Regions from separate parts of the Exiguobacterium sp. KKBO11 genome, predicted to be linked through region 3. Evidence: riboswitches for the same ligand, from Rfam matches in the RefSeq annotation. Region 3 holds a riboswitch; each other region holds the start of a gene.

Region 1 (10,908 bases), on a different contig from region 3:
TCATCCCGAGGAAGACCCCTCCGGAAATCGTTGAACCAGAACGGGAGAAGCCAGGCCAGAGTGAAATACATTGGAACAGACCGACGAGTGCTGCTTGGCGATATGTAATCTGATCAAGCGATGTCGTTTTTGGTTCCTTTGGTCCGAGTTTATCGGCTGCGATCATCAAGAGGGCACCGACAGCAAGACCGATGATGACCGTTTCAATCGAGAAGAGGTTCTCATCGATGAAATCTTCGAATAACAACCCGAGAACAGCTGCTGGTAGAAGACCGATCAAGACGTGACGTAGTTTTAACTTGTGTGTTCCTGCTGCGTCATGTTCGCCTTCAATCTTATACAAACCGATCAAGCTGAAGAGGCGTTTCCAAAAGACGACGACGACCGCAAGAATCGATCCGAGCTGAATGACGATTTTAAAGGTATTCGCCGAATATTTACCGAGAAATTCGGTCGTTTGCAACCACATGTCATCGACGATGATCATGTGACCTGTGGAAGAGACCGGTGCAAATTCCGTCATCCCTTCGACGAAACCAAGTAAGAGCGCTTTTAAAAGTTCAATGATTGTCATGATAATCTCCTTCTATATGATGTGCTAGTTAAAAACATATCATGTTTTATTCTTGTGAGATAGAACTAATTGGAATATCGGGCGCAGGTCTGAGAGACGATCGGACGTGTAAGACGCGTTGTCCGATTTAAATTCGTTTGGATAAGATAATACATGGATTTAGATGTCATCGGATAGATCAGGAAATTCGATCATTTCCATTCATACTAAAACAGCATGAAGGAAAGGGAAATCTTTCTGTTAAGACACAAGGTCAGAAAAACTTCAAATCGGACGGTTTTATTAGAATATGCCTAAATTTATAAATAGAAAAACGAGCAGGAGACGATATCGTCCACTACTCGTTTTGAAACGGGCTCATCCTAAAGCGACGTCAAGAATCATCATGACCGTAAAACCGACCATCAGACCAAGTGTTGCTAAATCGGATCCGTTCTCTGCTTGTGATTCCGGAATCAATTCTTCGACGACGACGAAAATCATCGCTCCGGCAGCAAACGATAACGCATACGGAAGAAGAGGTTGAACGAAGAAGACCGCAGCTGCTCCGACCATCGCGGCAATCGGTTCAACGATTGCTGACAATTGACCGTAATGGAAGGCGCGCCGACGCGACATGCCTTCGCCACGTAATGGAATCGATAGGGCAGCTCCCTCCGGCATGTTTTGTATCCCAATACCGAGTGCGAGCGTCAAGGCACCGGCGACGGTCGCCCCGTCCATGTTTAAGGCAGCGGCGCCAAAAGCGACACCAATCGCAAGACCTTCGGGAATATTGTGCAACGTGATCGCAAGAAATAGTAACGTCGTTTTCTTGAGTCCTGTCGAAGGACCTTCCGCTGTCTCGAGTGGTGCAGATAAGTGCAAATGCGGCGTGACGAAGTCGAGGAGACGGACGAAAAATCCACCAGCGAGAAAACCGACGGCAGCAGGAATCCAGGCGATTCCTCCATCCTGCTCCGTGAACTCGATCGCAGGAGCAAGCAGCGACCAAAACGACGCGGCAATCATGACGCCGGCGGCAAAACCGAGCATCATGTTCATGACGCGTTTTTCAATCGTCGTAAAGACGAAGACGAGTGCCGCACCAAGTGCGGTTAACCCCCACGTCATCATTCCGGCAAGCAATGCTTGCACGACGACGGGGAGGGAAGTAAACCAATCCAACATGACTATTCCTTCTTTCCGGGGACGATTTAAAGCATCCATCTGTATGAGAGCTTACCCGTTTTCGATCCGGACGATTCGTGTGAAGGGAATTTCAATGACTTCACGTCCGCGCAGAAAGAGAACGGAACGTTCGGGTTCTAGTCGTTCGACGAAACCGACGACCGTCACGTAGCTACTTTCCTTATAATACGTGATTTCAAGTTCGTTTCCTTCTATTAAAGCTTCTTGAAGCAGAAAGTGCCATGATTCTTGCAACTGTTCATCGATTTCAGGCAAGTCGAGCTGATGCATCTGGACATAGTATTCCCGCAGCAGTTGCAAATGTTCCGGCATGAGAAAAGGAATCCATTTTAAATTTCCCCGATCACGATACGCTGTCATGAAGATCACCTCCCGGATGACCGCCGACAAAACGAAGGCGACGTTTGGCGACACTCGTATCAAGAAACGAGACAGCGAGGCGAATCGTTCCTTTTCCGTAGCGAAGGTTGACGACATCCATTGCTTTTAATAACCGTCGCCGTTTCCAGAGCCGCGCATTATCCTCGAACAAAGACAACTGTAAGGTGCCTTGATCGGCAGTCAAATGCCCCACTGCGACGGATAAAAAACGAACAGGTTCCCCGTCGAGCCAATTCGGTTCGAATAATTGTAAGACGTGACGCAGAATGATGCGTTCATCGGATGTCGGATAAGGCAACCGTACTTGACGAGAGAAACCACTTCGGACGACGTTTCGAGAATAACGGACACCGATGTGAACGGTCCAGCCGACTTGATTCGAAAAGCGACAACGTGCGGCAACATCCTGTACCAGTTCATTGAGCACATTCCGGATGCGTTCGAACTGATAATAGTCCTGCATTAAGGTCACACCGTGTCCAATCGTCCGTTGAGGGGCTTTCTCGAACAGATGACGCGGGGGAAGCAGTGTCGGTGACGCGTCGAGTCCCCAAGCGTGATGCCACAGTTCGGCACCGATGACACCGAAGCGTTCGTGTAACTCTTCAACGGGGCGCATGGCAAGATCACCGATCGTTTCAATCCCCATCATCTGCAGATGTTGTTCCATGCGATGTCCAACTCCCCACATCTTTCGAATCGGAAAATCATGAAGACGTCGTGCGACATCAGCATATCCACATCGCGCGATGCCTTCTTTTTTCCCGATTAAATCAAGCGTCAGTTTCGCGATGACGTTATTTGGACCAATCCCGATGCGGACGTGGATGCCGGTATGTTTCAGGATTGCTTCTTTAATTTTGAGGGCAGCTTGCAGGTCGGAACCAAACAGGCGATCGGTTCCGGTCATGTCAATGAAACTTTCGTCAATCGAATAGACGCGGATCGCTTCAGGTGGGGCGAATTGGTGCAGGACATCCAGGACACGAATCGACGTCTTCATATAAGCGAGCATACGTGGTTCGACAAGTCGAATCGTACGACGAACAGCGTATGGCAATTGCTCGATTTCATATAATCGACCGGCTGTCTTGATTCCAAGTGCTTTTAAGGCAGGGGTGGCAGCGAGAATGACGGACCCGCTTCGTTTTAAATCGGAGACGACCGCCAGGCGTGTCGTCAAGGGTGGGAGATTACGATACTGGCATTCACAGCTGGCGTAGAAGGACACACTGTCGACGCAAAAAATCCGTTTATCTTGTGGTAAAACGACGGAAGGAAACATCTGAATCACTCCTTTACATAAAAGAACGTATGTTCTTGTTTTGGTTTTCTTTGACTATAGCATGGTCTCAAAGTGTCTCAAAATAAAAACTGTTGAAAAAAGGGGAATTTGAACGATTTTCCCTCATATAAAAGGAGTTTGATACACTAAGGGAGAGAAAAAAGGGGGAACCTTCATTGAAAGAGACCATTATCCGTTTACCAGAATTACCGAAAACGCTTCAACCAGAGACGTTCGATCAAGTCGAAATCGATGACCCGTATCTAAAAGGGGCGCGTTATGAGAAAGAGTCGATGCCGAGTGAACTGACAGAACGCATCGATGCCTATCAAGTGTGTTTTCAAAATGTCTCGTTCGCGAATCTCACCTTTGACCGTGGTTCGTTCGAAGATATCCGTTTTGAGCAATGTGACTTAACGGGATGTCACTTCCAAGAAACTCGTTTTCACCGCGTGTCCTTCGTCGGATGCCGGATGACGGGTGTTCAGTTCGAAGATTGTACGCTGGACCATGTGACGATTCAGGAAGGACTTGCGGATTACGCACAGTTCATTCGCAGTACGGTCCGTCACCAACACTGGAGCGAAACGACGATGAAAGAAGCACAGTTCTTCGAAGTGAAACCGACCCAGTGGAAACTCGAAGCGGTCCGGCTTACGGATAGTCAATGGATTGAAACGCCGTTAAAAGGTCTCGACCTCCGGCAGACGGAGCTCTCTGGTATTACGATCGATCCGCGATTTTTACCAGGTGCTGTCATTACGGAAGAGCAAGCAGTTGCCTTTGCTCGTTTGTTAGGTCTCGTCATCCCATAACAAAAAGAAGTCCTTGTTTCGATGGATATTCGAAACAAGGACTTCTTTTTAATGAAAGTTACTGTTCTTAAAACGACATCGTTTCGCCATCCTCCGGAATCAGGAAATGGGCAGAGAGATGGAAAGCAGTTAAAAAGTCAGCAATCATATCACGTCGCAAAAGACAGTGGTTGACGGACTCGAGGTGCGAGACGATGATCGTCGCTTCCGCCGCCGCTTCGTGTACGGCAAGGAGATCACGCTGTGACATCGTGATCGGCTCTCCGGTCAAGAACTGGGCGGCGCCACTGTTGACGACGATGATATCGGGCGTATGTTGTTCGATCGCATGCGCGACCTCGTCACACCAGATCGTATCACCTGCGATATAAAGTGTCGGTTCGTCCGGATGGGTGAGGACGAGCCCAGACACACGTCCCATCCGTTCGCCGATTTCACCGACACCATGCTGTCCACCTGTTCGATGGACTTGGATATCACCGATCGTTACACCGGAATCGAAGGAAGAAACGTTCGTGAAGCCGGCTTCTCGGATTTGCTGCGCGTCTTCTTCTTGCTGCGCATAGAGTGGCAAATGCTTGGGTAGAAGTTGTTTTGCAGCATCATCGAAATGATCAGCGTGCAGATGCGTGACGAAGATCGCGTCAGGATCGAGCAGTGTGTTGACATCGACCGGTAAGTCGACGAGTGGATTGGCGACGGCATTCGGTGTTTGACCGAAGGGAGGCAAGCTGCCTTTTTCGCCGAGGAACGGATCAATTAGTAAGACTTGATTGGCATACGTGACAACGAGTGTTGCATTACGAATTTGTTGAATATCCATTAGGTTCATCCTCTCTCAATGACTCGGATTGACTATTCCCCGTCTGGCATTCAATGAATCCTATCGCAAGCGTTTCTCCATCGCCATGACGTCGACATATTCACCGTTCAACTGTCCTTGCTCCTTAAACGTTCCGACGATCCGGAACCCGGAGCGGATATAGAGTTTTTGTCCGATTTTATTGAATGGGAAGGTAAAGAGGATCAGCTTATGCATCTGATGATCACGGGCATGTTGTTCAATCGTTTCGAGCAAACGTGTGCCAATCCCTTGTCCACGATGTGTCCGGGTGATATAAACCGAAATCTCACCGACGGATGCGTAGACAGGACGCGGATTATACGGATCGAGGGAAATGAAGCCGAGTACACCTGTGTCATCTTCAGCGACATAACCGGCATATCGATCGGTGCGTTCCGCATACCACTGGGTCATGAAGGATAAGTCCTTTTGGTCGGTCTCAAGCGTTGCGATCCGATCTTCAATGCCTTCGTTATAGATGGCGAGAATCGCTGGTAAGTCGTGTTCCGTTACGGGACGAATATGCATGACGCTCACTTCCTCATCGCTTTTCCTTCATTATATCGGTTACGTGTCAATGTAGTGATATGTTTGTGCGATAAGAAAAGCGCCGATTCCCTTCATATGAAGGAAATCAGCGCTTTTATCGATTTTAAGAGACCGTTGACGTCTCATTCTCGTAAATCGGAACCCAGCCGTCTGTCGTGACGAAGATCCGAACAGCAACTACTTTACGATCGTCTTGAAGCGTAAAGTAGTGGCGTGTATTAACAGGAACGGAAATCAAATCACCAGGATTGAGTTCGATGTTATAGTAGCCGACTTCTTCGTCTTTGATCGCGAAGACGCCATGACCGCTAACGATGAAACGAACTTCATCATCCGTGTGATGATGTTCTTTCTGGAAGTTGACGAGTAACTCATCAAGGTTCGGTGTCGTATCCGAAAGTGAGATGATATCAGCTGTCTGATACCCACGACGTTCTGATACGTCTTTGATTTCTGGAGCAAACGTATCGAGAATCGTTTGTTTGTCTGCATCCGTCAGTGTGAAGTTTTCAACGAGAGGCGCTGGAAGTTTCGAAACGTCCCACTGTTCGTAAAGAACGCCGCGTGACGCAAGGAAGTCAGCGACTTCCGTTTGATCCGTATACCGTGTGTTTGTTTCTTGGAATAAGACTGTTGCCATGAGATGATTCCTCCTTTTAATGAATGGATTGACGGCATGATTGCAACGTCAACGTGTAATTGAATAAAAACTCGAAGGCTTCGAGGTGTTTCTTTGCTTCAAAGGCGGTCGGTGCCCAGACCGTGATCCCGTGATTGCGGATCAGGACGGCACCACTGTCTGCTGTGACATGCGGTGCAAAAGCAGCGGCAAGCGTCGGGATGTCCGCATGATTCGGAATGATCGGTACCGTGACCGTCGCATCCTCTTCCCAGTGTCCGAGTGCCTTGATGATTTCTTGACCGGAAAAGGTGATGCTGCCTTGATCGCCATAGAGTTCCGAAATCACATTGTTCGCAATCGTATGGACATGCAGGGAACAACCGGCGTCCGTTCGATTGAACACTTCGACATGGAGTAATGTCTCGGCGGAAGGACGCCCGGATTGCTCACCGATCAATTGACCGGTCGCATCGACATGAACGAAGTCGTCAGGAGTCGTTTGCCGTTTATCTTTTCCGCTTGCTGTCACAAGGAATTCAACCGGGACACCGGATGTCCGGATGGCGAGATTGCCACTCGTACCAGGGAACCAATCACGCGCCGCAAGCTCTTGTTTGATGGCGCGTAGTTCTTCATACCGTCGCATGAATGTCATGTTGTCACCTCCGCTCGTGTTAAATCATGAACGATATCGTGGAACGTCTCAAACGGTGTATAGGCGATATCATTCTCTTCACACAACGTGATCAGATAATCACGGGCATAGACACGATCCGCTTGTTTTGCGAGTTCGAAGTCCGTCACCGAGTCGCCGATGACGATGATGACGTCACCGTCTTTACGTAGTGTCCGGGCAACGGACGTTTTACAACAGCCGCACCCGTTCGTACAATGGGCATCGCAGGCGTTTGGCCAATCGATATGGACGAATGGACCACTGAAATCAGCGACGTTACAGTAAATCTGTTCTTGGTCGAGGAATGGCGCTAAGATTGGTTCGACGAAAAAGTCCATTCCACCGCTGACGATCGAAAAATCGATGCCTTGACGACGACTGTACTGCAGTAACTCCGAAAATCCGTCGCGAATGACGGCACGCTCCAACAAAAAGTCAAGATAGGCTGTTTTTCCGTCAGACGGCAGAAGTGCGAACATTTGCCCGACACCACTCTGAATCGATAACGTCCGGTCGAGTACACCGTGTTTCAACGGTTCGAAGTCACTCGCTGGCGCAAATGCCTGCATGAGTGCGATGATGTTATCCTGTGTCGTCACCGTCCCGTCGAAGTCACAAAGAATCCGTACGGTCATGACTTGATCCCCCAAGCGTCAAGGGCGATCCGTAATTCTTCATGACGCGATGCTGCCGTCGATAGGGATTCATTTGCGAGTGCCGCATCGAGTGCCTGACGGAAAGCAATGACGCCAGCCGCAGCACCTTGCGGATGACCATGTACGCCGCCACCGGCGTTGATGACGGAATCGATCCCGAAGTCTCGTACGAGTTGAGCGACGAGTCCAGGATGAATACCGGCTGAAGGAACCGGGAAGATCGATTTCGTCTGCCCGAGACGGGTCGCTTCGACCGCGATGCCACGAGCGACATCCTTTGGTAAAGCGACATTGCCATAAGGAGACGGGAATAGCGTCAAGTCTGCTCCAGCAGCACGCGGTAATGTGCCGAGTAAGACAGGGGCTGCGACTCCGTGATTCGGGCTAGCGATCAACGCACCGCTATATGCCGGATGATTGAAGAGCGGAACGTTGATTTCCGGATCACTTGCCAGTTCGCGTAAGACATCGAGTCCGTATGTGAAGGTATTCAGCAAGAAAGCAGTCGCTCCAGCATCAATCAATCGCTTGGCTTGATCCTTGAGCGTAAAGACGGGACCGCTGAGTGTGATCGCATATAACGCACGTTTACCGGTCCGTTGGAAGTGAGCATCGATGACCTCACGTCCGATCCGTGCCCGGTCAATCGTCGGTGTCAACGGATTGTCGTATAGGATCTCATCGTCTTTGACGAGATCAATCCCACCAGCGAGTTGTCCTTCGAGTTGATCACGAAGGAACGATAAATCGCGTCCGATGATTCCTTTGAAGATGCTCATTAATAATGGGCGATCTTCGACACCGATCAAGGAACGGACCCCTTCGATCCCGAATTTCGCACCTGGAAAGTCCGACGTAAATGTATCGGGTAGTAGCAATTCCGTTAATTTGATTTCACCGTCGAGTGAGAGTTTCCCGAAGACGGTCGTCAGAATCGCAGAAAAGTCGCGCGATACGTTATGTTCCGGATAACGAATCGTGATATATCCTTTGCCATCGCGCTCTTCGGTATGTACGACTTCCCCTTTAAACGAGGCGAGTTGTTGTTGTTCGAGATGATTCAGTTCCGTCCAAGAACCGACTGTCAGACCAAGCGCGAGTTGTTCAGCGCGTTGCTCGAGTCGATCACGGGCAGTCAATTGATAAGTAGCAGTGATATAAGCCATGTCTTTCCTCCTTCAACAAAAAAATGGTCTCTCGTCAGCGACAAGAGACCATGAATGATTCGAACGTGGACTCTTATCTGTCAGCTTAGTAGCTGCAAGAATTAGCACCGTGCCAAAAGGTCGGTTGCTGCGACATCGTAGGGCTTGTCCCTCCGTCTGCTCTTGATAAGAATTGGATGAAATTGTGAAATCTAATTGCAATTTTTACATGAGAATCGCCACTTGTCAAACTATTTTTAGAAAATTTATTTTTTTGAAAATACTCTTTCTATAGATGGCATAAAAATGATATCCGTTTCTGCTTGATTTCGATTTGACAGCGAGGAAGTCGATTGCGTAAGATTCAAATCAATATCACACACGACAACTACATACGACTCTTATCGCGAGTTGGCAGAGGGAATTGGCCCGATGACGCCGCAGCAACCGACCACTGGGCACGGTGCTACATCCAACAGACGTTTTGTCTGAGAGATAAGAGGACGCAGTGACTTTTCTGCGCCTCTTTTCGATGACGAAAAGAGGCGCTTTTTCGTGTATCACATAGGGGGAAACTGAGATGACATATAAAGCATTTACAGAACAGGACGCGATTGATCGTGTTCGGACACTAGGACTGATCGGCGATGGAGCCGTCGAAGCAGAAGAGATTGGCGACGGGAACCTCAACCTCGTTTTCCGAATTCGAGAGGGTGAACATCGATTGATTCTAAAACAAGCATTACCATATGCGAAGGTCGTCGGGGAGAGCTGGCCGTTATCGCTCGAACGAGCGTGGATCGAGCAATCCGCACTCCGTGAATTCGCACGGCATGCCGTGCCGTTCGTACCGCGTGTCTTTCATGCTAGTCATGAAGAGGCGTATACGGTCATGGAAGATCTTTCACATCTGACGATCGTTCGAAGCGGTTTACTCGCAGGTGAACAGTATCCGTTGCTTGCGGAACATATCGGTTCTTATCTCGCTCGGACGTTATTCCATACATCGGACTTTGCGCTTGGTCCGGTTGAAAAGAAACGTGTCGCCCGAACGTACTACAATCCAGACTTGTGCGACATCACGGAAAAATTAATCTTCACGGATCCGTTTCATGACGCGGAGACGAACGAGATTGAAGCCGGACTCGAAGAAGAGGTGGCACGTCTATGGGCAGACGATGAGTTAAAACGCGAAGTCGCAAAACTCGAAGCGCTCTTCATCACGAAAGGAGATGCATTGCTGCACGGCGATCTACATACAGGAAGCATCTTCGCCTCGGCGACGGAAACGAAAGTCATCGATCCAGAATTCGCCTTTTATGGTCCATTCGGATTCGATGTCGGACAGTTCATCGCCCACTTATTCTTTGCAGCATACCCCGATTATTCAGCACTTCGTGATGCCCGGATTCGCGACATCGATACGTTCTGGCTGACGTTCGCTTCAACGTTCCGTGCCTTATGGGAACGGGAAGCCGTCGAACCGTTCCAGGCATCAGGACTCGTCGATGATGTACTGAGCACGATCTTGCAGGATGCCCTTGGCTTTGCCGGTTGCGAATTGATTCGGCGGACGATTGGTCTTGCACCGGTCGCTGATTTAGAATCAATCGATTCAACGACGGAACGCTTAGAGCGGAAACGTCACGCTCTTCGTCTAGGAGCGGCGTTAATCAAACGCCGTACAGAATGCCGGACATTCGATGATTTACGAAACTTTGACGTAACGGAGGAACTCAGCCGATGACTACATTCGTTCAAAGTATCCGTTACGAAGATCGTGTCTTGACGATTCTCGATCAGACACGTCTACCGCAAGAAGAGCACTATGAAGTCATTGCTGATCTCGCGCAAGCGGTTGAGGCGATTAAACAACTACGTGTCCGGGGCGCACCTGCGATCAGCTTATTCGGGGGATTCGTACTCGTTCAAGAAGCGTACCGCTTTGAAGCGGCGCTTCCGGTCTACAAGCAAGCCTTGCTTGAGACATCGGCGACGTTACTCGCGACACGACCGACGGCCGTCAACTTGCGAAATGTCCTCGATCAATTGAATCCAATCATTCAAGACGGGACGTCGGTAGAAGAGATTCGCGAACGGTTGGAAAAACGGGCGGTCGCCTTATACGACCAGGATGCGCAGACGTCACGTCAAATCGGGATTCATGCAC
Region 2 (10,908 bases), on a different contig from region 3:
TACACATCAAAGCACTAGAGCGTCTCGGTGTTTCTGTACGTAACGAGCAAGGCGTCCACTACATGCGCGTCGATCGTCTCGTCGGCAACCGGATTTACCTCGATCTCCCGTCATTCGGTGCAACGATCAGTGCGTTACTCGTCGCTGTCTTCGCTGAAGGAACGACTGTCATCGAAAACGCTGCCTATGACCCGGAAGTCATCGACGTCAGTACGATGTTGACGAACATGGGGGCAAGCGTCAAAGGGGCAGGAACGGACGAGATTCGAATCAAGGGCGTATCGCAACTAAGTGGTTGCCGGCATACCTTGATTCCAGACCGCATGGAGGCAGGAACGTTCTTGACGATGGGAGCGGCACTTGGACGCGTCACCGTCGATAACGTCATTCCGCTTCATCTCGAGAGCGTCATCCAAAAACTCGAACGGTACGGTGCGTTGATCGAAGCAACGGATGATTCCGTCACGGCGACGTTTCAGGAGGCGAAGCCGGTCGATATTCGTGTCTTCCACTACGGTGGATTCCCGAGCGACTTACAGCCTGTCATCTCGGCAGCGTTGTTGCAAGCGAAGGGAGCGAGTATCGTCGTCGATAAGTTGTACCCGCAACGTTTCCGGCACGTGCAGGAGTTACGACGCTTGAACGCTCGAATCACGCATGAAGACGCCTCAATCATCATTCGTGGTGGAGAAACCTTACTTGGTACGGAAATCGAGGCACCGGACCCACGCGGTGGCGCAGCACTTGTCTTGGCGGGACTTCTCGCTTCAGGGGAGACGACGTTGCACCACGCAGAAGTGCTTGACCAGAGTTACGAACGATTTGATCAGAAGTTGAAGGAGCTAGGCGCCCTCGTATGGCGTGAAACGATTTGACCGATTTGTAACAAGGGAGAGGGGACATACACATGGAGAGAAGTCTATCAATGGAACTTGTACGCGTCACGGAGGCAGCAGCGCTTGCCTCTGCGCGTTGGATGGGAAAAGGATTGAAGAACGAAGCGGATGATGCGGCAACAAGCGCAATGCGTGACGTCTTCGATACGATTCCGATGAAAGGAACCGTCGTCATCGGGGAAGGCGAGATGGATGAAGCACCGATGCTTTACATTGGGGAAAAGCTAGGAAATGGGTATGGACCACGACTCGACGTCGCTGTCGATCCGCTTGAAGGAACGAACATCGTCGCAAAAGGAACATGGGGCGCACTTGCTGTCCTCGCGGTCGCGGATGCAGGAGATTTACTCCATGCACCGGACATGTACATGGATAAGATCGCAGTTGGTCCGGAAGCGGCGGGTCATATCAGTCTGGATGCGACGATCGAAGAAAACATCGCAGCCGTCGCGAAGGCGAAGAACAAAGAAATCGAAGACGTCGTCGTCTCGATCCTGGATCGTGAACGTCATGAAGAAATCATTCAACGGATTCGGGCAACAGGGGCACGGATTCGCTTGATTGGTGACGGTGACGTTGCTGGTGCGATCAACACGGCGTTCCCGCATACAGGTATTGATATCTTGCTCGGTTCAGGCGGTGCACCGGAAGGCGTTCTTGCTGCCGTTGCTTTGAAATGTCTCGGTGGTGAACTCCAAGGACGCTTGTTACCAGCAGACGAAGCTGAGATCGAGCGTTGTAAGAAGATGGGCATCGAAGATCCGTCGAAGATCCTCATGATGGATGATCTCGTTGCAGGAGATGACTGTATCTTTGCTGCGACAGGCGTCACGGACAGCGAGTTGATGAAAGGTGTCCAGTTCACGGCGCAAGGCGGTCAGACACACTCTGTCGTCATGCGTGCGAAATCAGGAACGGTTCGTTTTGTCGAGGGTATTCACTCGTTCAAGAAGAAACCGAAGCTTGTCATTAAGTAAAACAGGACGACTCCTCAAACAGGACGTCTGAATCCACACAAAAAGAGTTGGCGTTGCGGATGATCTCCGGAGCGCCAACTCTTTTTTGATATGTTTCTAGGAATCAAGACGTTCATCCTCAACTCCTACAGGAAAAGGAAACGTGCTAACGTTTCCGTCAGGGTAAGGGAAGACCTGGCATTTCGCACAAGTTGCGAGATGTCGCGGCTTACCTCCCGCCTGAGGAAAGGGAGGATATGAACGTTGAGTGATAAATAAATCATTATTTGACGATTACCGCGGACGCTGGACTTCTCCTGCTTGTCGGGTGACGTACCGACGCGGTAGAAAACGCGTCGAAAAGATATACCAGGCATTCCCGAAGCCAGGCACGATGAACGTTTTTCCCTTCATATAGCCACGGTAGGCGATACGCGCAACCGTCGGAGCATCCATGACACCAGGTCGCAAGAACAAGCGTGACTGTTCAAGATTTGCTGCCGATTCAAATCCGGTATGTGTCGCACCCGGACAGACAACGCTCACTTGAATCCCGTCTACTGCGAGCTCTTCCGTCAAGCCTTCCGAGAAATGAAGGACATAGGCTTTTGTCGCGTAATAGACACTCAGCCATGGTCCACCTTCGAATGCAGCCGTTGACGCGAGATGGACGATACGTCCTTTGATTCCCTGTTCTTTCATCCGTGAGGCATAGATCTTCGTCACGTGTGTCAACGCTTCGATGTTTAAAGCAATCATTCGAGACTCGTCTTCAAACGAGGTCTCAAGGAAAGAACCGAAGACACCAATTCCAGCGTTATTGATGACGCAATCGACCGGAATCTGTTCCGTTGCCCGAAACAGTGCCAATCGATGCGTATACTGCGTTAAATCGTAAGGGAAGACGGTTGCTGTTCCACCGAGTCGCTCGACATGGAATTTCGTTTCGAAGAGTGCCGTAGCATCACGTCCGACGAGCAGAACGTGATCCCCTTGACGAGCATGGAGATAAGCGAATTCACGACCGAGACCTCTTGAAGCACCTGTAATTAAGACATGCATCCTATTTCCTCCTTATGAATGAGATGAAAAAAAGCGATCGAGCCAATGCTCAACCGCTTTGAGATGATGAATTATAGGTAAGATCCTGCGCCGACAAGGCGTGAACCCCAGTACCCTGATTTGAAGCTTGAGTATTTAACGCCACCTGTTTCTGAGTTGACCATGCTTGACTTGCTTGTTGCGATCCCAACGTGCTGAATGCCGCTACCGTGTGAGAAGAAGACAAGATCTCCTGGTTGTACTTTTGAAACGCTGACTTTCTTAGAAGAAGAATATTGTGAAGAAGACGTACGTGGCAATGTTTTACCAGCCGCTTTCTTGTACACGTAGCTTGTGAAACCAGAGCAGTCGAATCCACGAGTCGTTGTTCCACCCCATACATAAGGTGTACCTTTATGTTTTGCTGCTTCGTTCAGGATTTTCGTCCGTTTAGAAGAAGAGCTTGTTGATTTTTTAGCGCTAGAAGATGATTTGTATGTCTTTGTGTACTGTGAGTAGACATAGCGTGTTTTACCGCCGTATGAGATTTTTGTCCAGCTGCCTGATTTGCCTTTGTATGTAAAGACTTGACCAGCGTTGACTTTCCCGACGATGCTTGCTTTCGTAGAAGGTGCTGTCCGAACACGAAGACCGTTGTCCGTGATCTTGACTTTCGTGACTGTCGCTGCTTCAACTTTACCTGTACCCACTGATGTAAAACCTGAAACCACTAAGGCTGCCGTCGCGATCGATGCTAGAAAACGTTTCATGTTAAGAATTCCTCCGTTTAAATGTAGTGTGTTGCGTCCGTAAGTTATATGATGAAATCATTAAGTGTGTGATTAAGCAGTCTACCTTACAACTGTGTAAGAATTTTGTCTGCAGGAATATCTTAGCACGAGCACACTTGAAAACGTTTTTTCAGTTAGAAGACAAAACAGATGCTTTTGTAACATAACTGAAATAATATCCTTGAATATTACAAAGTAAGAAACGCAGAGGATTGTTAACGACGAATTCAAAAAAATATGATACCTTTAGTTCACGAATAAAATTACATACCTCCTGATGTATGTATGGAAGTATGCTGAATGCAGTTGAATTTATAAAGAATAGGTGAAGAACATGCCAACAACTGATAAAAAAGATAAACCAGAACGTTCCTATACACTGGCTCAATTGAGCCAACTGACATTAAAAGAACTCTATGAAATCGCAAAGACGAAGAATGTCCCACAATACCGGGAAGCCCGTAAACGCGAGTTGATGTTCAAGATTTTAAAAGCACAGGCTGAATCGACTGGTCTTTATTTCCTCGAAGGGGTACTCGAAGTCATCCCTGGCAACCCACAAATGCAAAACGATGGTGGCTTTGGCTTCCTTCGTCCTATCAATTATTCCCAATCCTCTGAAGATATTTATATCGCAGCATCTCAAATCCGACGCTTTAATCTACGTAATGGTGATGTCGTCACAGGTAAAGTCCGTCCACCGAAGGAAAACGAACGGTTCCAAGGATTACTTAGCGTGGAAGCCGTCAACGGTGAAGCACCAGATACTGCCCGTAACCGTTTATTTTTCCCGGCACTGACACCGATCTATCCGGATCGTCTAATGCGACTTGAGACAGAACCACGCCATCTATCTGTGCGTGTCATGGATATGATCGCACCGGTTGGGTTTGGTCAACGTGGTTTGATCGTCGCACCGCCAAAAGCAGGGAAGACATCACTCCTCAAAGAAATCGCAAACTCGATTCAGGAGAATCATCCGGATGTCGAACTGATCATTCTCTTGATTGATGAGCGTCCTGAGGAAGTAACAGATATTGAGCGCTCGGTTCCGGGAGCAGACGTTGTCAGCTCGACGTTTGACGAAACACCAGACAACCACGTCCGGATTTCTGAGCTTGTCCTCGAGCGGGCGATGCGACTCGTCGAACACAAGAAGGATGTCGTCATCCTGATGGATTCGATCACACGTCTAACACGGGCCTATAACTTAACGGTACCGCAAAGCGGTCGGACGCTCTCAGGGGGGATTGACCCGGCTGCGTTCCATAAACCAAAACGCTTCTTTGGGGCAGCGCGAAACATCGAACACGGTGGTAGTTTGACGATTCTTGCGACAGCTCTCGTTGAGACAGGATCGCGCATGGATGACGTCATCTATGAGGAATTCAAAGGGACGGGCAACATGGAGTTGCATCTTGATCGTAAGCTGTCAGAGCGTCGGATCTTCCCAGCGATCGACATTCGGAAGTCCGGTACACGGAAGGAAGAACTCTTGCTTCCGAAAGAGCAACTCGATGCACTTTGGACGATTCGCCGGACGATGAACGAGTCGAACGAATTCGTCGATACGTTCCTACGGAAGATTCGCGATACGAAAAATAATGAGGAATTTTTCGTCGAACTCGAGAAGGAAAAGAAGAAGGCGGTCCGACGCGCACCGGCTAAACCACGTACCGTCAAGAAGGAAACGACGACGGAAAAATAACTATTGCGACGCGCAAAAAAATCGTTTAGTATAGGAAGGTAACTTACTCTGGCTCAGCAAATGAACCAGGGCGGAAGGAGAGAAATCAACCATGAAACAAGGAATTCACCCTAACTACAACAAAGTAGTATTTATGGATTCAACGACTGAGTACAAATTCTTAAGCGGTTCTACTCGTTCTTCGAACGAAACGATCACTTGGGAAGATGGTAACGAGTACCCACTCATCCGTGTGGATGTGTCTTCAGACTCGCACCCATTCTACACAGGTCGTCAAAAGTTCAACGCGGCAGATGGTCGTGTCGATCGCTTCAACAAAAAATACGGCCGCAAGTAATCACTTGCCGGTTCTTAAAAAAACAGCCTGCCTCCATTATGGAAGCAGGCTGTTTTTGTATAGACTGAATTGTGAACGATACGCGAGATACGTCTTCAAGACGAAGGAGAAGGCGATTCCACCGGCAATCCCGATTAAATACGGCATGACTTCCGGATGTGCCAAGATATAGTCCACGACTTTGTGGAACGAGAGATGACGACCGACAAAGTAGCCGGCGCCTAAGAACACGCTGATCCAAATCAACGCACCTGTATACGCATAACTCGCAAACACGCGAAACGGCATTTTCGAGACACCTGCAAAAAAGGCAGAGAGTTGGCGGAGACCAGGTATGTAGTAACCGATGATTAGGACCGATTTTCCGTAACGACGAAATCCGGCTTCAGCGGAAAGAATATGTTTTTCTGCGATACGCATTTTCGGTCCGACGCGGTGTAGTAGTGGCATACCGAGTTTTAATCCGAGTAAATAGCTGATCGTCATCCCGATACAACTGCCGGCGTAAGCGGCGAGAATCGTACCGACGAGTGGTAGATTGCCTTGATGCATCCAAAAACCGGACAGGACGAGCAGGGTCTCATCAGGAACCGGCAATCCCACGATACCACCTGCGAGAAGGACGGAGAGACCAAGGGCACCATATTGGTGCAGGATGTCATGTAAGAGATGATGAATCGGGGACACCTTCTTTCGTGAGAGTCTTCTTCTTCAGTGTACAGGAAATAGGGGACGGTTGGAATGAAAGGACAAAAATTCTAGGTAAAGAAAAAATGAATTTTGATTTCCGGAAGTCAACCCTTTTTCTCGATACCGTTTCGGGCTATACTCGTTAAAGTGACTATTTTTAGAGGACGGTGTCGGACGATGATGCATGTAATAAATCAGTACGGCTGGATCGAAGTAATTTGTGGCAGTATGTTTTCCGGGAAATCGGAAGAGTTGATTCGTCGTGTCAGACGGGCGCAGTACGGCAAACTGCCCGTTCAAGTATTCAAGCCGGCAATCGACGACCGGTACCATGAAGAGCATGTCGTCTCTCATATCGGCAACTCCGTCGTGGCGATTCCAATGGCGACGAGTCGTGATCTCTACGCAGCAGTAGCAGAAGAAACACAAATCGTCGGAATCGATGAAGTTCAATTCTTTGATGATGAGATCGTACAAGTCATCGAAGCACTCGCACAAGACGGAAAACGCGTCATTTGTGCAGGTCTTGATCAAGATTTCCGGGCAGAGCCATTCGGCAAGATGCCGGAATTACTGGCGCGCGCAGAATTCGTGACGAAGCTACAAGCCATCTGTCTTTCGTGTGGGGATCCGGCTTCCCGGACACAACGGTTGATTGATGGAAAACCAGCGAATTACGATGATCCGATCATCCTAGTAGGCGCTTCAGAATCGTATGAGCCACGATGCCGCCATTGCCATGAGGTGCCTGGAAAACCGAAGCCGCTCCAGTCGGTGCAGCACCAAGAAAATTAAAAAAAGACGAACCGATCGCGGTCGTCCTTTGATGTAGCAGCTATTCGCTTCTAAGTGAATAGCTGTTTTTTTATTATCCCGTTTCCTGTGAGAACCGGCTTGAGCGTTCGATAAAGCGGATCGTCTCACGAACGATCAAATCCTGATCATGATCGAGGGTCGCGACGTGGTACGAGTTCAGCAAACAGTAGCTTCGTTTATCATTCGTTCCGATGTGCTGATGCAGATAATCCGAGCTCGACGGCGGGACGACGTGATCGGTCGCCGAGTAGAGAATTAATGTCGGCAGAAGGATTGATCCTAAGCGTCCTTTCGTTTCATCCATCAGACGGACGAGTTCGAACGCACAACGACTTGGAACGAGGTCATAGATGATTTCGAAAGCAGACCGTTTGATGTCCGGTGCCCCTTCCGGTAAGTACTCTGGACCGTCCTCGAACGAAAGTGCTTCATAGGATGGAACGGAAAGTGCGGCATTGATCGTAATGATGCCGGCGAACGGAATGCCGTCAGCGGCGAGTGACAGTGCAAGCGTCGCACCCATCGATTGACCGATGACGAAGACTTGATCGCATGTTTCTTGTAAACGTTCATAGCCGTCTTGCAGGCTTTGCTTCCAACATCGAGCAGTCGATTGTTCAAACTCGCGGACGTTCGTTCCATGTCCGCGTAAGCGCGGGGCATAGACGGTAAAACCTTCAGCAGCGAATGCCTCACCGACGTCGCGGACACTTTGCGGAGTGGCATTAAAACCATGACAGATTAGAATACCGATCGGTCCACCTTGAAAATAAAACGCTTCAGCACCAGTCAATACAGGATAGTTCATCATTACTATTTTTCCTCCATTCATGAAAAAAACTCGTCGACGTCACTGCTTGGACGCCCACGAGTTTTTCACCGTATCATCCAAAGCCGCGCTTTGCTGGTCGGAGCACCTTACAGATTGCAGGTTGCCGTGAAGTCATAGAGCCAGGTCTCTCGTTCACTCTTGATAAATATCATATTGGAATTGTCGGAATAATCATTGAAACGATGGTAGCACGACCAAAAATGACTTGTCAAATCTTTCTTGACGAATCATGATCCGTTGAGTAAGCTAACTCATAACTTGTTCATCCATCGATATGCGCCAAATGGATTATTTTTGCAAAGTTGGTTGACTTTTAAAGTTTCGACCCGTAATGTAAAAATTAGTTTTACGACATAAGCAACAACGCAACAACACACATACGAATTTCATACCGCAATACTTATCCAGAGAGGTGGAGGGACTGGCCCTACGAAACCTCGGCAACAGACTCATTATGAGCACTGTGCCAATTCCATCAGACAGATGTCTGAGAGATGAGTGGAGTGGATTCTGCCACTGTGCGGATCCAGGTCTCTTCTTGTTTCTCAAGAAGGGACCTTTTTTGTTGAATGAAGGGGGAAAACGGAATGATTGCATTTCATCAAGTCAAAAAAACGTACGTCACGAAAGATCAGACGATCGCAGCGCTTGACGGTGTCGACCTGACAATCGAAAAAGGCGAAATCTTTGGTGTCATCGGCTTTAGCGGTGCCGGAAAAAGTTCACTGCTCCGCTGCGTCAATCTGTTAGAACGACCGACGTCAGGAACGGTGACGGTTGATGGGGAAGATTTAACGCAACTGTCTCCGAAAAAATTGCGCCAAGCAAAACAACGGATCGGGATGATCTTTCAGCACTTCAATCTATTGAATGCGAACACGGTCTTTACGAATGTCGCGAAACCACTCGTTCTCGCAGGCGTCAAGAAAGACGAAATTCGCCGCCGGGTGACGGAGTTACTCGAATTCGTCGATCTCGCGGACAAGGCGGATCATTATCCGGATCAATTGTCGGGTGGGCAGAAACAGCGCGTTGGTATCGCCCGGGCACTCGCGACGCAACCTTCCGTCCTCTTATGTGACGAAGCGACGTCAGCACTCGATCCCCAAACGACACATCATATTCTCCAGTTATTAAAACGGATCAATGCGGAGTACGGGATCACGATTCTCTTGATCACCCACGAGATGGGCGTCATTCGGGAGATTTGCGACCGCGTCGCCGTCATCGAAGCTGGGAAACTGATCGAGTCAGGAACGGTCTTTGATGTCTTTTCAAACCCGCAGACCGAGACAGCACAGAACTTCGTCCGCTCCGTCATGCACGACGAGATTCCAGCATCGATTCGCCAGTTGATCGAGTCCCGGAATGCGAATCCGATCTATAAGATTCATTTCCTCGGACATCACACCGGGCAGCCGCTCTTATCGCAAGTTGCGAAACGCTTTGACGTCGATGTCAACATCTTGCACGGTAGCATCACGGAGTTGCAGGAGACACCGTTTGGCACTCTGCTCGTTGAACTGATCGGTGAGCCGGCTGAAGTAAAACGAGCGTTACACTACATCGATCAGGCACAGGTGACGGTCGAGGAGGTACTTGCCCATGCTAGTTAATTACAGTGATATCTGGACAGCATTTTTACAGACGATGACGATGGTATCCGTTTCGCTCTTATTCTCGACATTGATCGGCTTACCACTCGGGATCCTGCTTGTCGTCACGCGAAAAGGAGCATTGCTTGAAAATGTCCCGCTGTTCACGTTCTTCAACAGTATCGTCAATATTTTTCGCTCGATTCCGTTCATCATCTTACTCGTCGCGATCATCCCATTGACACGCTTGATCGTTCAGACATCAATCGGAACCGAAGCCGCAATCGTTCCGCTCGTCTTTTACGCTGCACCGTACATGGCGCGTCTGATTGAGAGTTCTTTACTCGAAGTCGATAAAGGCGTTCTTGAAGCAGCAGAAGCGATGGGCGCGACACCGTTTCAAACGATTTTCCGCTTCCTTCTGCCGGAAGCACTCGGTTCACTCATCCTGAACTTAACGATCGCGACGGTCGGCTTGATCGGGGCGTCAGCGATGGCAGGTGCGATTGGAGGCGGTGGTCTCGGTGACTTAGCGATCACCTATGGTTATCAACGATTCGACACGAAAGTCATGATCATCACGGTCGGGATTCTCGTCATCTTAGTCCAAGGCTTACAGACGACAGGCAACATCGTCGCACGAAAAATTAGAAGACATTAATCAAGGGAGCGATTCAGCCATGAAAAAAGCAGTAGCAATTGGAGCAACACTCACGACGATTTTATTTGCCGGGTGCGCAGCATCAGGAGAAGACGAAAAGACGATCAAGCTCGGTGTCAGCGGTTCCGACACACAAGTTTGGGATTATGTCGCGAAAAAAGCAGAGAAGGAAGGCATCAAAATCGAGCTCGTCAAGTTCTCCGATTATGTCCAGCCGAACATGGCACTGGCTGAGGGTGAGATCGACGCCAATGCTTTCCAGACGATTTCCTACTTCAACGCTTTCAAGAAAGAACATAACTTGAAGCTATCGCCGATTGCGACGACTGTCATCGCACCGATGGGGATCTACTCAGATAAATACAAGGATGTCAAAGACATTCCAAATGGCGGAAAAATCGCTGTTCCGAACGAAGCGACGAACATGGGACGTGCCCTCTTGTTACTGCAAGAAGCAGGTCTGATCAAGCTACCGGACGACTTCGATGGCAACGGTTCGGTCGATAAGATCGTCGAGAATCCGAAAAAGCTGAAAATCGTTCCGATCGTCGCCGGGCAAACGCCACGCGTCTTACCGGACGTCGC
Region 3 (10,908 bases):
CATTGAATTGGAGTTAGCAATCCTGATCCGGCGCTTGACGACAGCGACGGCAGACAATCGCAATTTAGATCGTGCTTCCTACCTCTTACTGCGACAACTAGCGGATTCCGGCAACGTCGGTGTCAAAACACTTGCCCGTGAACTTCAGCTTGATGTCTCGACCGTCAGCCGCCAAGCTGCAGCGCTCGATCAGAAGCAACTTGTGGAAAAAGTAAAAGATCCGACAGATGGTCGTGCCTTCTTCTATCATATTACGGATAAAGGACAAGAAGAGCTCACGATTTACCGGACAGCGCGCCTCGCGAGCATCGAACGTCTCCTGACGGATTGGCCATCGGACGATGCCGAAGATTTTGGACGTCTATTGCAACAATTCAACCGTGCCTTGCGCGAGCGGTAACAAAATCACACCATTTAAAGGAACGGACGCGAAATCAATCGATTTCGCGTCCGTTTTTTCGTCATTCTTCATGATGTATGAGAAACCTGACAAACCAAACGAATTTGTGCGATGTGTTCAGGTGACGTTCGGCAACAACCACCGATCAATCGTGCCCCTGCCTCATACCATGTCTTCGCGACGGTTTGGAACGATGTACACTGATTCGTACCCGACCATGTTTTTGCGACCGGATCATAAACCTCACCGGAGTTCGGATAGACGATGATTGGCACGTCCGTCAACGCCTTGACGTGACGAATAAAGTCGGTCGCGTAAGATGCCGGAAAACAATTTGCACCGATTGCTGCGAGCTGTGGATGTTGTCCAATTGTCTCGATGCACGTCGCAAGTGCCGTTCCTTCACTAATGTGCGTCGCATCTTGAAGCGAAAACGTCAGCCAAGCGGACACTTCCGGATACGCTTCGAGAATCCGGAACAATACGACAGCTTCCTCGAGCGACGGAATCGTCTCAAATGCCAGCAGATCAGCCCCCGCTTCAATCAATGCTTCAATCCGTGGTCTGTGGAAGGCTTCTAGCACATCTGCTGACACTCCATAATGACCGCGATACTCAGAACCATCTGCTAAGTAGGCACCATAAGGACCCACTGATCCTGCGATTAATGCGTCACTCTTTCCGCTACGCGTGCGTGCGTTTTGCGCCAAGGTGACCGTTTGTCGAATCAGCGACTGTGCTTCCTCTGTCGTGATATGACGTTGCTTGAATCCTTCGATACTTGCTTGATAGCTTGAAGTGATGGCAACATCGGCACCTACTTCAAAGTAGTCACGATGGACGTGCTCGATCTGTTCCGGTGCTTCGATTAAGAGACGTGCTGACCAAAGTGGGTCGTTCAGGTCGAATCCCTTCTGTTCAAGTTCGGTTGCAAGGGCACCATCTAAAATGAGAAAGGGAACTTCCTGTAATCGTTGATCAACTGGATTTTTGATTCGGGACATCTTCAACACTCCGTTTCTGAGAAGAATTCGTGAACGCATGAACGATATAACAGATCACGATGAATGGAATACCACAGTACAAGGCGATTCGTTGTGTCGGATCAAATCCGATACCAATCAGAGAAATCAAACAAACGACGAAAGCGGCGATCGGTACGAATGGAAAGAGTGGTGTGCGATAGACCAATTCGTCGACCGTATGCCCTTCGCGGAGAAATTGTTTCCGGAAGCGATACTGAGCAATGCTGATACTCATCCAGACGACGACGACAGCGAGACCGGAAATCGAGACGAGCGCGATATAAACACTTCCTGCTGCATAGATGCTAGACAGCAAGGCAAGTCCTCCGCCAAGCATGCTGAACAATACAGCTCGAAGTGGAACCCCACTTGGCGTCACCTGGGCGAAAAAGCGTGGAATCATGCGTTCGTTCGCAAGCGACCAGAGCATCCGAGAAGCGGCGTAAAGTCCAGAGTTCGCTGCCGACAAGATCGCTGTCAAAATGACGAAGTTCATCACATCTGCCGCATACGGAATTCCGATCCGTTCAAACACGGCGACGAACGGACTTTCGAGCACACCCTTCCCATCCGTTGGCAATAAGACGGCTAATACGATGATCGTACCGACGAAAAAGAGGACGAGTCGCAAAATCGTCGTCCGGATCGCAAGCGGAATCGTCCGTTTCGGATCGACTGCTTCACCCGCTGCGACACCGATTAGTTCCGTTCCCGAGTAAGCAAAGTTCACAGCAAGCATCGTCATGAAGATGACGAAAGCTCCATTCGGAAACAATCCGCCTTCGGTTAACGAAGAAAAGAATGGGGCCGGGCTACCATCTTGTAAGGGAATGAAACCAACGATCGCTCCCGCACCAAGTAAAATGAAAGCAATGATCGTCACGACCTTGATGGCGGAAAACCAAAACTCGACTTCAGCGAACACGCGAACCTTCAAGACGTTGATACCAAGGATCATCGCAGCGAACAAGGCGCTGAACACCCAAACCGGAATCGACGGGAACCAACGTTGCATTAAAATGCCTGCTGCCGTGAATTCTGAACCAAGGGCGACCGTCCACGTCAGCCAGTAGAGCCAGGCCACTGTATAACCGGTGCCGGGTCCAATGTACTTCGTTGCGTACTTATGGAATGATCCGGTTTCCGGCATGTGCACGGCGAGTTCACCGAGACTTAACATGACTAAGTAAACGACGACGGCCCCAATCAAATACGATAAAATCGTTCCGACGCGTCCTGCTTGTTCCAACGTATAACCTGTACTTAAAAATAATCCTGTTCCAATGACACCACCTAACGACAGCATGATCAGATGACGTGATTCCATCTTGCGTCGAAACGCTCCGCTCGTTTTCATGAATCCATTTCCTCCTCGTTCCACCTATTCCAAACAAAAAACGCATCCTCACGGATGCGTCGGTCGACAATTCGGAAATCTTATCGATCGGGTGCAGCACCCGCAGGAATTAGCACAGTATCTTTCGACCTGTTGCTGAGGTTTCATAGGGCCAGTCCCTCCACCTCTCTGGATAAGTATGTAATTGTTCCTAACCCTATCAAGTCTTTTTCAAATTGTCAACACAATTCAGAATACTCCTATCAAAAAAAACATTCCGCATCGTATCGATCCGGAATGTTTGGAGGTTTATTTTTTGGCGAATAAATCCGCTGTTTTCAAGGCTGCACGAACCGCTTTCCGATTCAATGTTCCTTGCTGGTGCTTCATTTTCTTCGTTTGGGCAGCCAATTGCGCTTTGAGCGCCGCAATCTCTTGATCCTTTTGAGCCGTTCCTGTTTGTTTCTGTAATGCTTTGATTTTCTTATCTTTTTCAGCTAATTGTGCTTTTGTTTGTTTTTGCGCATCCGCAATCTTCTTCTCTTGTTCCGGGAAGAACCGTTCAAAACGAGCGACTGCTTCCTCAAGACTTACGCCAGAGATCGGTTGGACTGGTGGGAGCAACTCGGTTTGCGCCATTTGACGGTCAAACGGTACATTCTCAGGATAGTTCGTCTCTTGATAGATATGCTCAAGATTGTTCACGTTCAAGAAGTCAACGAAGTTGTCGAAGTTACGCGCTTGAACACGTGCCGGACTTTGGAAGTCAGCGCTTGCTACGACGTCGGATAATTGTGTATCCGCTGTGATGTCGTTCGCCCAAATGTGCGTCAACTGATGGTAATCCGTCAATTCGCGCATCCGTGCATCTTTTGGAATGAGGATACTCGGCGTACCTGCAAGCGTTGCTGTGATGTTTCCGTGCAAGCGCGCACCAAAACTAAGGTCTGCTTGTCCGATGAAATCGAACCATGTCTGTGCGTTCAAGAAGAAACGAACCCGATCATTCATGTAAGCAGGATCCGACATTTTCACCGGATAGTTCGTCACTGAAAGATCTGCAATCGGGTGCGTCCCTGTATACGTCAACTTCAGTTCCTTCATCCATTGGGGAATGAAGTAATGATTTGGATACTCTTCCATCCCACGTGTAATGAAATCGAGGACGTTTTGTGGAGCTAAACGTGACGAGTTGACCGTAATCATCGACTCAGGTGTGATGTTCGTTTCACGGATGTGCAAATCACGACCGAACGCGTACATCGAAGGACATCCGATAACGCGATGATCGATCCCTTCGCGGAAACCAAGACGTGTTAAGTATTTCGACGTGATCTCCCCGCGAAGACCCAGCATGCTCGAGCGCTCGAGAACGGCACTGACGAACGCTTTGACATCTTCATCGAATGGGAATCCACCATCTAAGTCTGGTTCAAACGGTGCACGTAACCCTACACCGATGACGACGACTGGAATTTTTAATTTTTTGATGAGACGTGTATATTTCCGTAACGTCGGTACGAATTCTTTTCGGAATGCATCCGCTAACGGAATGACATAAAGATCAAAGTTGGCATTGATTTCGTCTGCCCGTTCTTCGTCGTAATAGTAATAGTCAGGTGTAATCGTCGTACCTTCTGTCATCAACGTCCGAAAGATACTGTATTGATAGATAAGATTTCCAACGTTTCCTCCAATGGAATTATGTTTCATCAAATAAGGAGCATCGAACTGTTCGAATGGTGTCATACCTGCACGAATAATAATACGTTTCATAATGGATAAACTTCCCCTCTCGTCTGCTTCATTCGTCCTTGCAAGAAAAAAAATACGGAAAAATATATTATCAGTTTTTTTCAATCTCATTAAGAATAGATGAACTTTATTTCGGAAGTCAACGATTCCTAAGGGAAACAGGTCTTTCGTCATCAAAACGAAACATTTGCACCACACCATCATTTTTCTAAAATAGAAAAATGTGACTATTTAATCGTTTCGAGATACATGCGTAGATTCGCTTCAACTAATTTCAAGGCATGCATCTGATCAGTCGTAGCAGGCTTTAATAATTCACTGAAAAAATGTTCCACTTCGACGGGCTGACCCTTTTCCATGTCCCGTAACATCGATGATTTCATCGTATCTTCCATTGCATGCATCTGCTTCAGCAAGACCGCTTCTACATCGTCATTAAAGACTGCCCCTTGTTTTTCCATCGCCTGTTTCGCTTCCGCCATGACGTCTAGGATCATTTGATGTCCAACAGCTTCTTCCCGAATCGGACCGATTGCTGAGCGAAATAGCGTCGTCACGCCCGCGAATGTCGAAATGAAGAGATACTTTTGCCACATGTCATCCATGATATGCATCGAATACGTCATTGGTGCCTTCGCTTTCGCAAAACACGCTGCGATTTTCTCTAGACGCGCTGTTGGTTTACCGGTTCGTGAACCAAATAGCAGCCGATGCGACGGGCTTGTCTGTACAATGCGCCCTTCTGCATCAAGCGTCGACTCAATAAAGCAAAGACCGCCCAAAACTCGATCTTCTCCAAAGACTTCTGTTAATCGTCGAATGTGCTGCATGCCGTTCAACAAAGGAATGATATACGTCTCGCTCGAAACGAATGGCGCGAGGTCCTGTAGGACGTCATCTAAGTGATAGGCTTTCGTCGAAAGCAAGATGACATCAAATGCACGATCCGGTCGCATGTCTCGTGTTATCAACTGAGGCGTAATCGTCATATCGCCATGAGGACTAGTGATGTGTAGTCCTGTTTTTTGTAGTTGTTCATATCGATTCGAACGGACGAGGAATGTCACCTGCTCCCCTTGCTCAGCAAGACGACCTCCGAAATAGCCTCCAACTGCCCCTGCACCTACAACTAACATGTTCATATGTACTATCTCCTCCTTACCCGTTCTGTGCGTTGCTTACTCCTTCACCCTAACATATTTGGAACCGATTTCCTGATTTCTGCGTGGATCGATCCGTTTTAAGTTAAGCGTTTGCATTTTAGAAAAAAACGTATATACTAACTTGTATACAAGTATACTCACTTTAGAAATCAGGTGATTCCATGTCAGAAATGTTATACCCCTTGAAATGGTTATCAAAAGCCTCCGCCGGAGATCGTGTTGCACACGAGCTACGGATGCGCATCATTTCAGGAAGGATTGAAAGCGGTACCATCTTATCTGAGAACAAATTAGCCTCTGATTTTTCAGTCAGTCGCTCGCCTGTCCGTGATGCATTAAAGGTCCTTGCATCCGAACAATTGATTCGTCTCGAGCGGATGGGAGCAGTCGTCGTCGGTTTGTCCGAGCGCGACATTCAGGAAATCTATGATGTCCGGCTACTCATCGAAACGTTTGTCTTCGAGCGACTCGTCAAAATCGAACGGGCAGAACTCGTCCGGGAACTCAGTAAGATTCTCGAAATGATGAAGGTTGCCATCAAATACAAGGATGCCGATGAATTCTCCTTCCAGGATGTACTGTTTCATGAAACAATCATCCGCTCGATTGATCATGGATATGTCAGCATGATTTGGCAAAATCTCAAACCGGTCATGGAAAGTTTCATCCTCCTATCGATGCGGGTACGATTCGAGGAAGACATCGAAGACTTCGAACGCATCCTCGCGAACCACGCCTTGTACATCGAAGCGATCGAGACAGGCGACCGTGAACGGATGGTTGCTTCCTTACATCAGAACTTTGATGACGTCCAGGAAGTCGAAGATCTCTGGAAAACGCAACAAATGATGTCGAAAGGAGTCGATTCACATGACTGAATACATGTTAGGCGTCGATATCGGAACGACGAGTACGAAAGCGGTCTTATTTACGACAAAAGGAGAGGTCATCGGACAAACGAACGTCGGTTACCCGCTCCATACACCGAATCGCTCGACGGCGGAGCAGGATCCGGAAGAAATTTTTGATGCTGTACTCGAATCGATCCGCTTGATCACGAAACGTCATCCGAGCATGCCACCAAAGTTCGTCGCGTTCAGTAGTGCGATGCACAGCTTGATCGCAATGGACGCACAACATCAACCATTGACTGCCTGCATCACGTGGGCTGACAGCCGGAGTGAAGCATGGTCGAACAAGATCAAGGAACAATATGGTCTATCGATCTATCACCGGACCGGAACACCGATTCATCCGATGTCGCCGCTCAGTAAAATCAGCTGGCTTGTCGATGATCGTCCGGAGCTCCACGCTCAAACGAAAAAATATGTTGGGATCAAGGAATTCGTGTTCCAAAGACTGTTCGGCAGATATGTCATCGACCACTCTCTCGCTTCAGCGACCGGTCTCTTCAACATTCATGAATTAGGCTGGGATACGGGCGCGTTACACGTCGCAGGGATCGATGCAAGCTACTTATCGGAACCCGTACCGACGACGACGACATGTACCGGACTGAATGCTGATTACGCACGACAAATGGGACTCTCCGTCGATACGCCGTTCCTAGTCGGTGCCAGTGACGGTGTCCTTTCTAACTTAGGTGTCAACGCGATTCGCAAAGGGGAAATTGCGATCACGATCGGAACGAGCGGTGCCATCCGAACGATCATTGATCGTCCGCAGACCGATGAAAAGGGACGGACGTTCTGTTACGCGCTAACCGAGAACTACTGGGTCATCGGCGGACCCGTCAATAATGGTGGAATGGTCTTACGGTGGATCCGAGACGAACTCGCTTCAGCCGAAGTCGAGACAGCAAAACGCCTTGGCATCGATCCGTACGCTGTTTTGACGAAGATTGCCGAACGCGTCCGTCCTGGATCCGACGGGCTATTGTTCCATCCTTACTTGTCCGGTGAACGAGCGCCGCTCTGGAATCCGGATGTCAGCGGTTCGTTCTTCGGTTTGACGCTCTCACATAAAAAAGAGCATATGATCCGGGCGGCACTAGAAGGCGTCATCTACAATCTCTATACCGTCTTCCTCGCCCTAATCGAGTGCATGGACGGTCCCGTGACACGGATTCAGGCGACGGGTGGGTTTGCCCGGTCCGAAGTCTGGCGCCAAATGATGGCGGACATCTTTGAATCAGAAGTCGTCATTCCGGAAAGTTTTGAAAGTTCATGTCTTGGTGCTTGTATTCTCGGACTGTATGCGACAGGGGAAGTCGATTCGTTCGAAGTCGTCTCTGAGATGATCGGGGAAACGCATCGCCATGTACCAAATGAAGAAGCGATGCATGAATATCGTCAGCTCTTACCAATTTTCATTAGTCTAGCGCGGACATTGTCTGAGGATCACAAACGAATCGCTACGTATCAACGGAGCTTGATTCAAGAAGAAAACTAACTTAATCTTTTGGGGGAAGTCATCATGCCTTTAGTCATCGTAGGAATTGGGATTGTCGCATTGCTCGTTCTCATCATGGGGTTGAAATTAAATACGTTCGTCTCACTCATCATCGTTTCCTTTGGCGTTGCACTACTACTCGGCATGCCGCTCGATCAAATCGTCAAGACAATCGAAGCCGGTATCGGAGGAACGCTTGGTCACTTGGCACTGATCTTTGGTCTCGGTGCCATGCTTGGAAAGCTGATTGCTGACGCCGGGGGGGCGCAGCGAATCGCCATGACGCTTGTCGCCCGATTCGGGGAAAAGAACATCCAGTGGGCGGTCGTCGTCGCTTCGTTCATCATCGGGATCGCCCTCTTCTTCGAAGTCGGACTCGTCCTGTTGATTCCAATCGTCTTTGCGATTTCACGTCAGCTCCGCGTCTCGATCCTGTATCTCGGGATCCCGATGGTCGCAGCACTATCTGTCACGCACGGCTTCTTACCACCTCACCCGGGTCCGACCGTCATCGCTGGGGAGTATAAAGCCAATATCGGGGAAGTCTTATTGTATGGTTTCATCGTTGCTGTTCCGACAGTCATCATCGCTGGTCCTATCTTTACAAAAATCGCCAAACGACTCGTTCCTGAATCGTTTACACGGACAGGTAACATCGCGTCACTCGGGGAACAAAAAGAATTTGATTTAGACGAGACACCAGGCTTCGGTATCAGTGTTTTCACGGCGATGCTACCGGTTCTCTTGATGTCGGTCGCAACGATCTTCACGCTCTTACAAGAAACACTCGGCTGGGGTGAAAACAGTGTCATCTCGGCAATCGAGTTCATCGGGAACGCCTCGACGGCGATGTTGATTTCGTTACTCGTCGCGGTCTACACGATGGGGATCGCGCGTAAGATTCCGATGCAAACGGTCATGGAGTCTTGTACGACGGCAATCGCCCAAATCGGGATGATGCTATTGATCATCGGTGGTGGCGGTGCCTTTAAACAAGTCTTGATTGACGGCGGTGTCGGGAAATACGTTGCCCAATTATTTGAGGGATCAGCGTTATCCCCGATTCTACTCGCTTGGTTGATTGCTGCGATTCTCCGGATCTCACTTGGTTCCGCGACAGTCGCTGCCCTATCAACGGCAGGTCTCGTCATTCCGTTACTGGAGCAATCCGACGTCAACTTAGCGCTCGTCGTTCTCGCGACTGGTGCAGGTAGTCTGATCGCTTCACACGTCAATGATGCAGGCTTCTGGATGTTTAAAGAGTATTTCGGATTATCATTAAAAGAAACGTTTGCGACATGGACTGTGCTTGAGACGATCATTTCCGTTTGTGGACTTGGGTTCGTTCTTCTCCTCAGCCTCGTCGTCTAAGAAAAGGAGTCGTTCTACTTATGCAACATTCTATCGGAGTCATCGGGCTTGGCGTCATGGGACGCAACCTGGCACTGAATATGGCGAGTCATCAAGAAGAAGTCGCCATCTATAACTACACACGTGATTTAACGGACGATCTCGTCGCACATGATGAGGGACTACCTCTTCATCCGTACTATGACATTGAAGCATTCGTTCAATCACTCGCTCGCCCACGTAAAATCTTTATGATGGTCACGGCTGGTAGCGCGATTGATTCAGTCATCGAATCGTTGCTTCCGCATCTCGAAACAGGCGATATCATCATGGATGGTGGGAACTCTCACTTCCTCGATACAGAGCGTCGTTTCGACGAGTTACAACGCCACGGGATCGAATACATCGGTGTCGGTGTATCGGGTGGTGAAGTCGGTGCGCGGACCGGTCCTGCGATCATGCCTGGTGGATCGAAAGAAGCTTACGAACATGTCGCACCAATCTTGACGAAGATCGCCGCTCACGTCGAAGGAGATCCATGTTGTGTTTATATTGGTCCGAAGGGCGCTGGTCACTTCGTCAAGATGGTCCATAACGGGATCGAGTATGCGGACATGCAACTGATCGCTGAAGCGTATAGCTTCCTCCGTTTCCGTCTCGGACTCGACGTCACGGAAGTCGCGGACATCTTCGCCGAGTGGAATGCAGGCGAACTGAAGAGTTATCTGATTGAGATCACAGCGGACATCCTCCGGAAAACGGATGACGAGACAGGGCAACCGTTGATTGATGTCATTCTCGATCAAGCCGGTCAAAAAGGAACCGGAAAATGGACGAGCCTGCAAGCCATTGATAATGGGATCGCCTCTTCGATCATTACGGAAGCCCTGTTCGCGCGTTACCTTTCAGCTATTAAAGAAGAACGCGTCGCAGCATCTGCTGTCCTAAAGGGACCAGAAGACTTGTCAACGCTTGAGCGAGACGAGTGGGTCGAACGGATTCGTCAAGCGCTTTATATGGGGAAAGTCGCCGCATACGCGCAAGGCTTCACCCAGTACCGGACGTCGTCTGAGTTGTATGACTGGAACTTACGCCTCGAGGAGATCGCCTTGATCTTCCGTGGTGGATGTATCATCCGGGCCGACTTCTTGAACGTCATCAGTGAAGCATTCAAAAATGATGCGAACCTCTCGAACTTGATGCTCGCCCCGTTCTTCGCTGAGAAAGTACAGGCGTATCAAGAATCGTTACGTCACGTCGTTGCCGAGGGTGCGTTATCTGGTTTTGCGCTCCCATCTCTATCGACGTCACTGACGTATTACGATAGTTACCGGACAGCGAATTCAAATGCCAACATGCTGCAAGCACAACGCGATTATTTTGGTGCTCATACGTATGCACGGACAGACCGCGAAGGGATCTTCCACACGGACTGGCAATAAAGAATACAGCTCCCGACTCCTGTTT

What was found. A riboswitch is a leader RNA that binds a small molecule or an ion and turns the genes downstream of it on or off. The one in region 3 is predicted to bind S-adenosylmethionine.
Region 1: linked by a shared signal. The riboswitch ahead of mtnK (S-methyl-5-thioribose kinase) and the one ahead of AYO36_RS13705 (amino acid permease) in region 3 are both predicted to bind S-adenosylmethionine.
Region 2: linked by a shared signal. The riboswitch ahead of AYO36_RS00655 (alpha/beta hydrolase) and the one ahead of AYO36_RS13705 (amino acid permease) in region 3 are both predicted to bind S-adenosylmethionine.

Annotation. Positions count from the first base shown of each region.
Region 1 covers NZ_LUCU01000033.1:299,229-310,136, forward strand. Annotated here, with positions in the region: gene AYO36_RS12540 (undecaprenyl-diphosphate phosphatase) at 1-574, opposite strand, end outside; gene AYO36_RS12545 (ZIP family metal transporter) at 932-1,744, opposite strand; gene AYO36_RS12550 (YolD-like family protein) at 1,796-2,125, opposite strand; gene AYO36_RS12555 (Y-family DNA polymerase) at 2,109-3,431, opposite strand; gene AYO36_RS12560 (pentapeptide repeat-containing protein) at 3,608-4,246, shown strand; gene AYO36_RS12565 (MBL fold metallo-hydrolase) at 4,314-5,069, opposite strand; gene AYO36_RS12570 (arsinothricin resistance N-acetyltransferase ArsN1 family A) at 5,130-5,618, opposite strand; gene AYO36_RS12575 (1,2-dihydroxy-3-keto-5-methylthiopentene dioxygenase) at 5,743-6,279, opposite strand; gene AYO36_RS12580 (methylthioribulose 1-phosphate dehydratase) at 6,296-6,916, opposite strand; gene AYO36_RS12585 (2-hydroxy-3-keto-5-methylthiopentenyl-1-phosphate phosphatase) at 6,913-7,572, opposite strand; gene AYO36_RS12590 (2,3-diketo-5-methylthiopentyl-1-phosphate enolase) at 7,569-8,759, opposite strand; SAM riboswitch class I at 8,830-8,931, opposite strand; SAM riboswitch class I at 9,137-9,240, shown strand; gene mtnK (S-methyl-5-thioribose kinase) at 9,319-10,485, shown strand; gene mtnA (S-methyl-5-thioribose-1-phosphate isomerase) at 10,482-10,908, shown strand, end outside.
Region 2 covers NZ_LUCU01000011.1:62,812-73,719, forward strand. Annotated here, with positions in the region: gene murA (UDP-N-acetylglucosamine 1-carboxyvinyltransferase) at 1-875, shown strand, start outside; gene glpX (class II fructose-bisphosphatase) at 908-1,873, shown strand; gene AYO36_RS00625 (SDR family NAD(P)-dependent oxidoreductase) at 2,147-2,914, opposite strand; gene AYO36_RS00630 (C40 family peptidase) at 2,986-3,663, opposite strand; gene rho (transcription termination factor Rho) at 4,019-5,392, shown strand; gene AYO36_RS00640 (type B 50S ribosomal protein L31) at 5,484-5,729, shown strand; gene AYO36_RS00645 (DedA family protein) at 5,766-6,416, opposite strand; gene AYO36_RS00650 (thymidine kinase) at 6,600-7,214, shown strand; gene AYO36_RS00655 (alpha/beta hydrolase) at 7,288-8,046, opposite strand; SAM riboswitch class I at 8,114-8,215, opposite strand; SAM riboswitch class I at 8,465-8,568, shown strand; gene AYO36_RS00660 (methionine ABC transporter ATP-binding protein) at 8,655-9,683, shown strand; gene AYO36_RS00665 (methionine ABC transporter permease) at 9,673-10,323, shown strand; gene AYO36_RS00670 (MetQ/NlpA family ABC transporter substrate-binding protein) at 10,343-10,908, shown strand, end outside.
Region 3 covers NZ_LUCU01000044.1:189,146-200,053, forward strand. Annotated here, with positions in the region: gene AYO36_RS13695 (MarR family winged helix-turn-helix transcriptional regulator) at 1-400, shown strand, start outside; gene mmuM (homocysteine S-methyltransferase) at 469-1,404, opposite strand; gene AYO36_RS13705 (amino acid permease) at 1,379-2,782, opposite strand; SAM riboswitch class I at 2,860-2,961, opposite strand; gene AYO36_RS13710 (polysaccharide pyruvyl transferase family protein) at 3,071-4,537, opposite strand; gene AYO36_RS13715 (ketopantoate reductase family protein) at 4,744-5,658, opposite strand; gene AYO36_RS13720 (GntR family transcriptional regulator) at 5,841-6,557, shown strand; gene gntK (gluconokinase) at 6,550-8,091, shown strand; gene AYO36_RS13730 (GntP family permease) at 8,116-9,462, shown strand; gene gnd (decarboxylating NADP(+)-dependent phosphogluconate dehydrogenase) at 9,483-10,883, shown strand.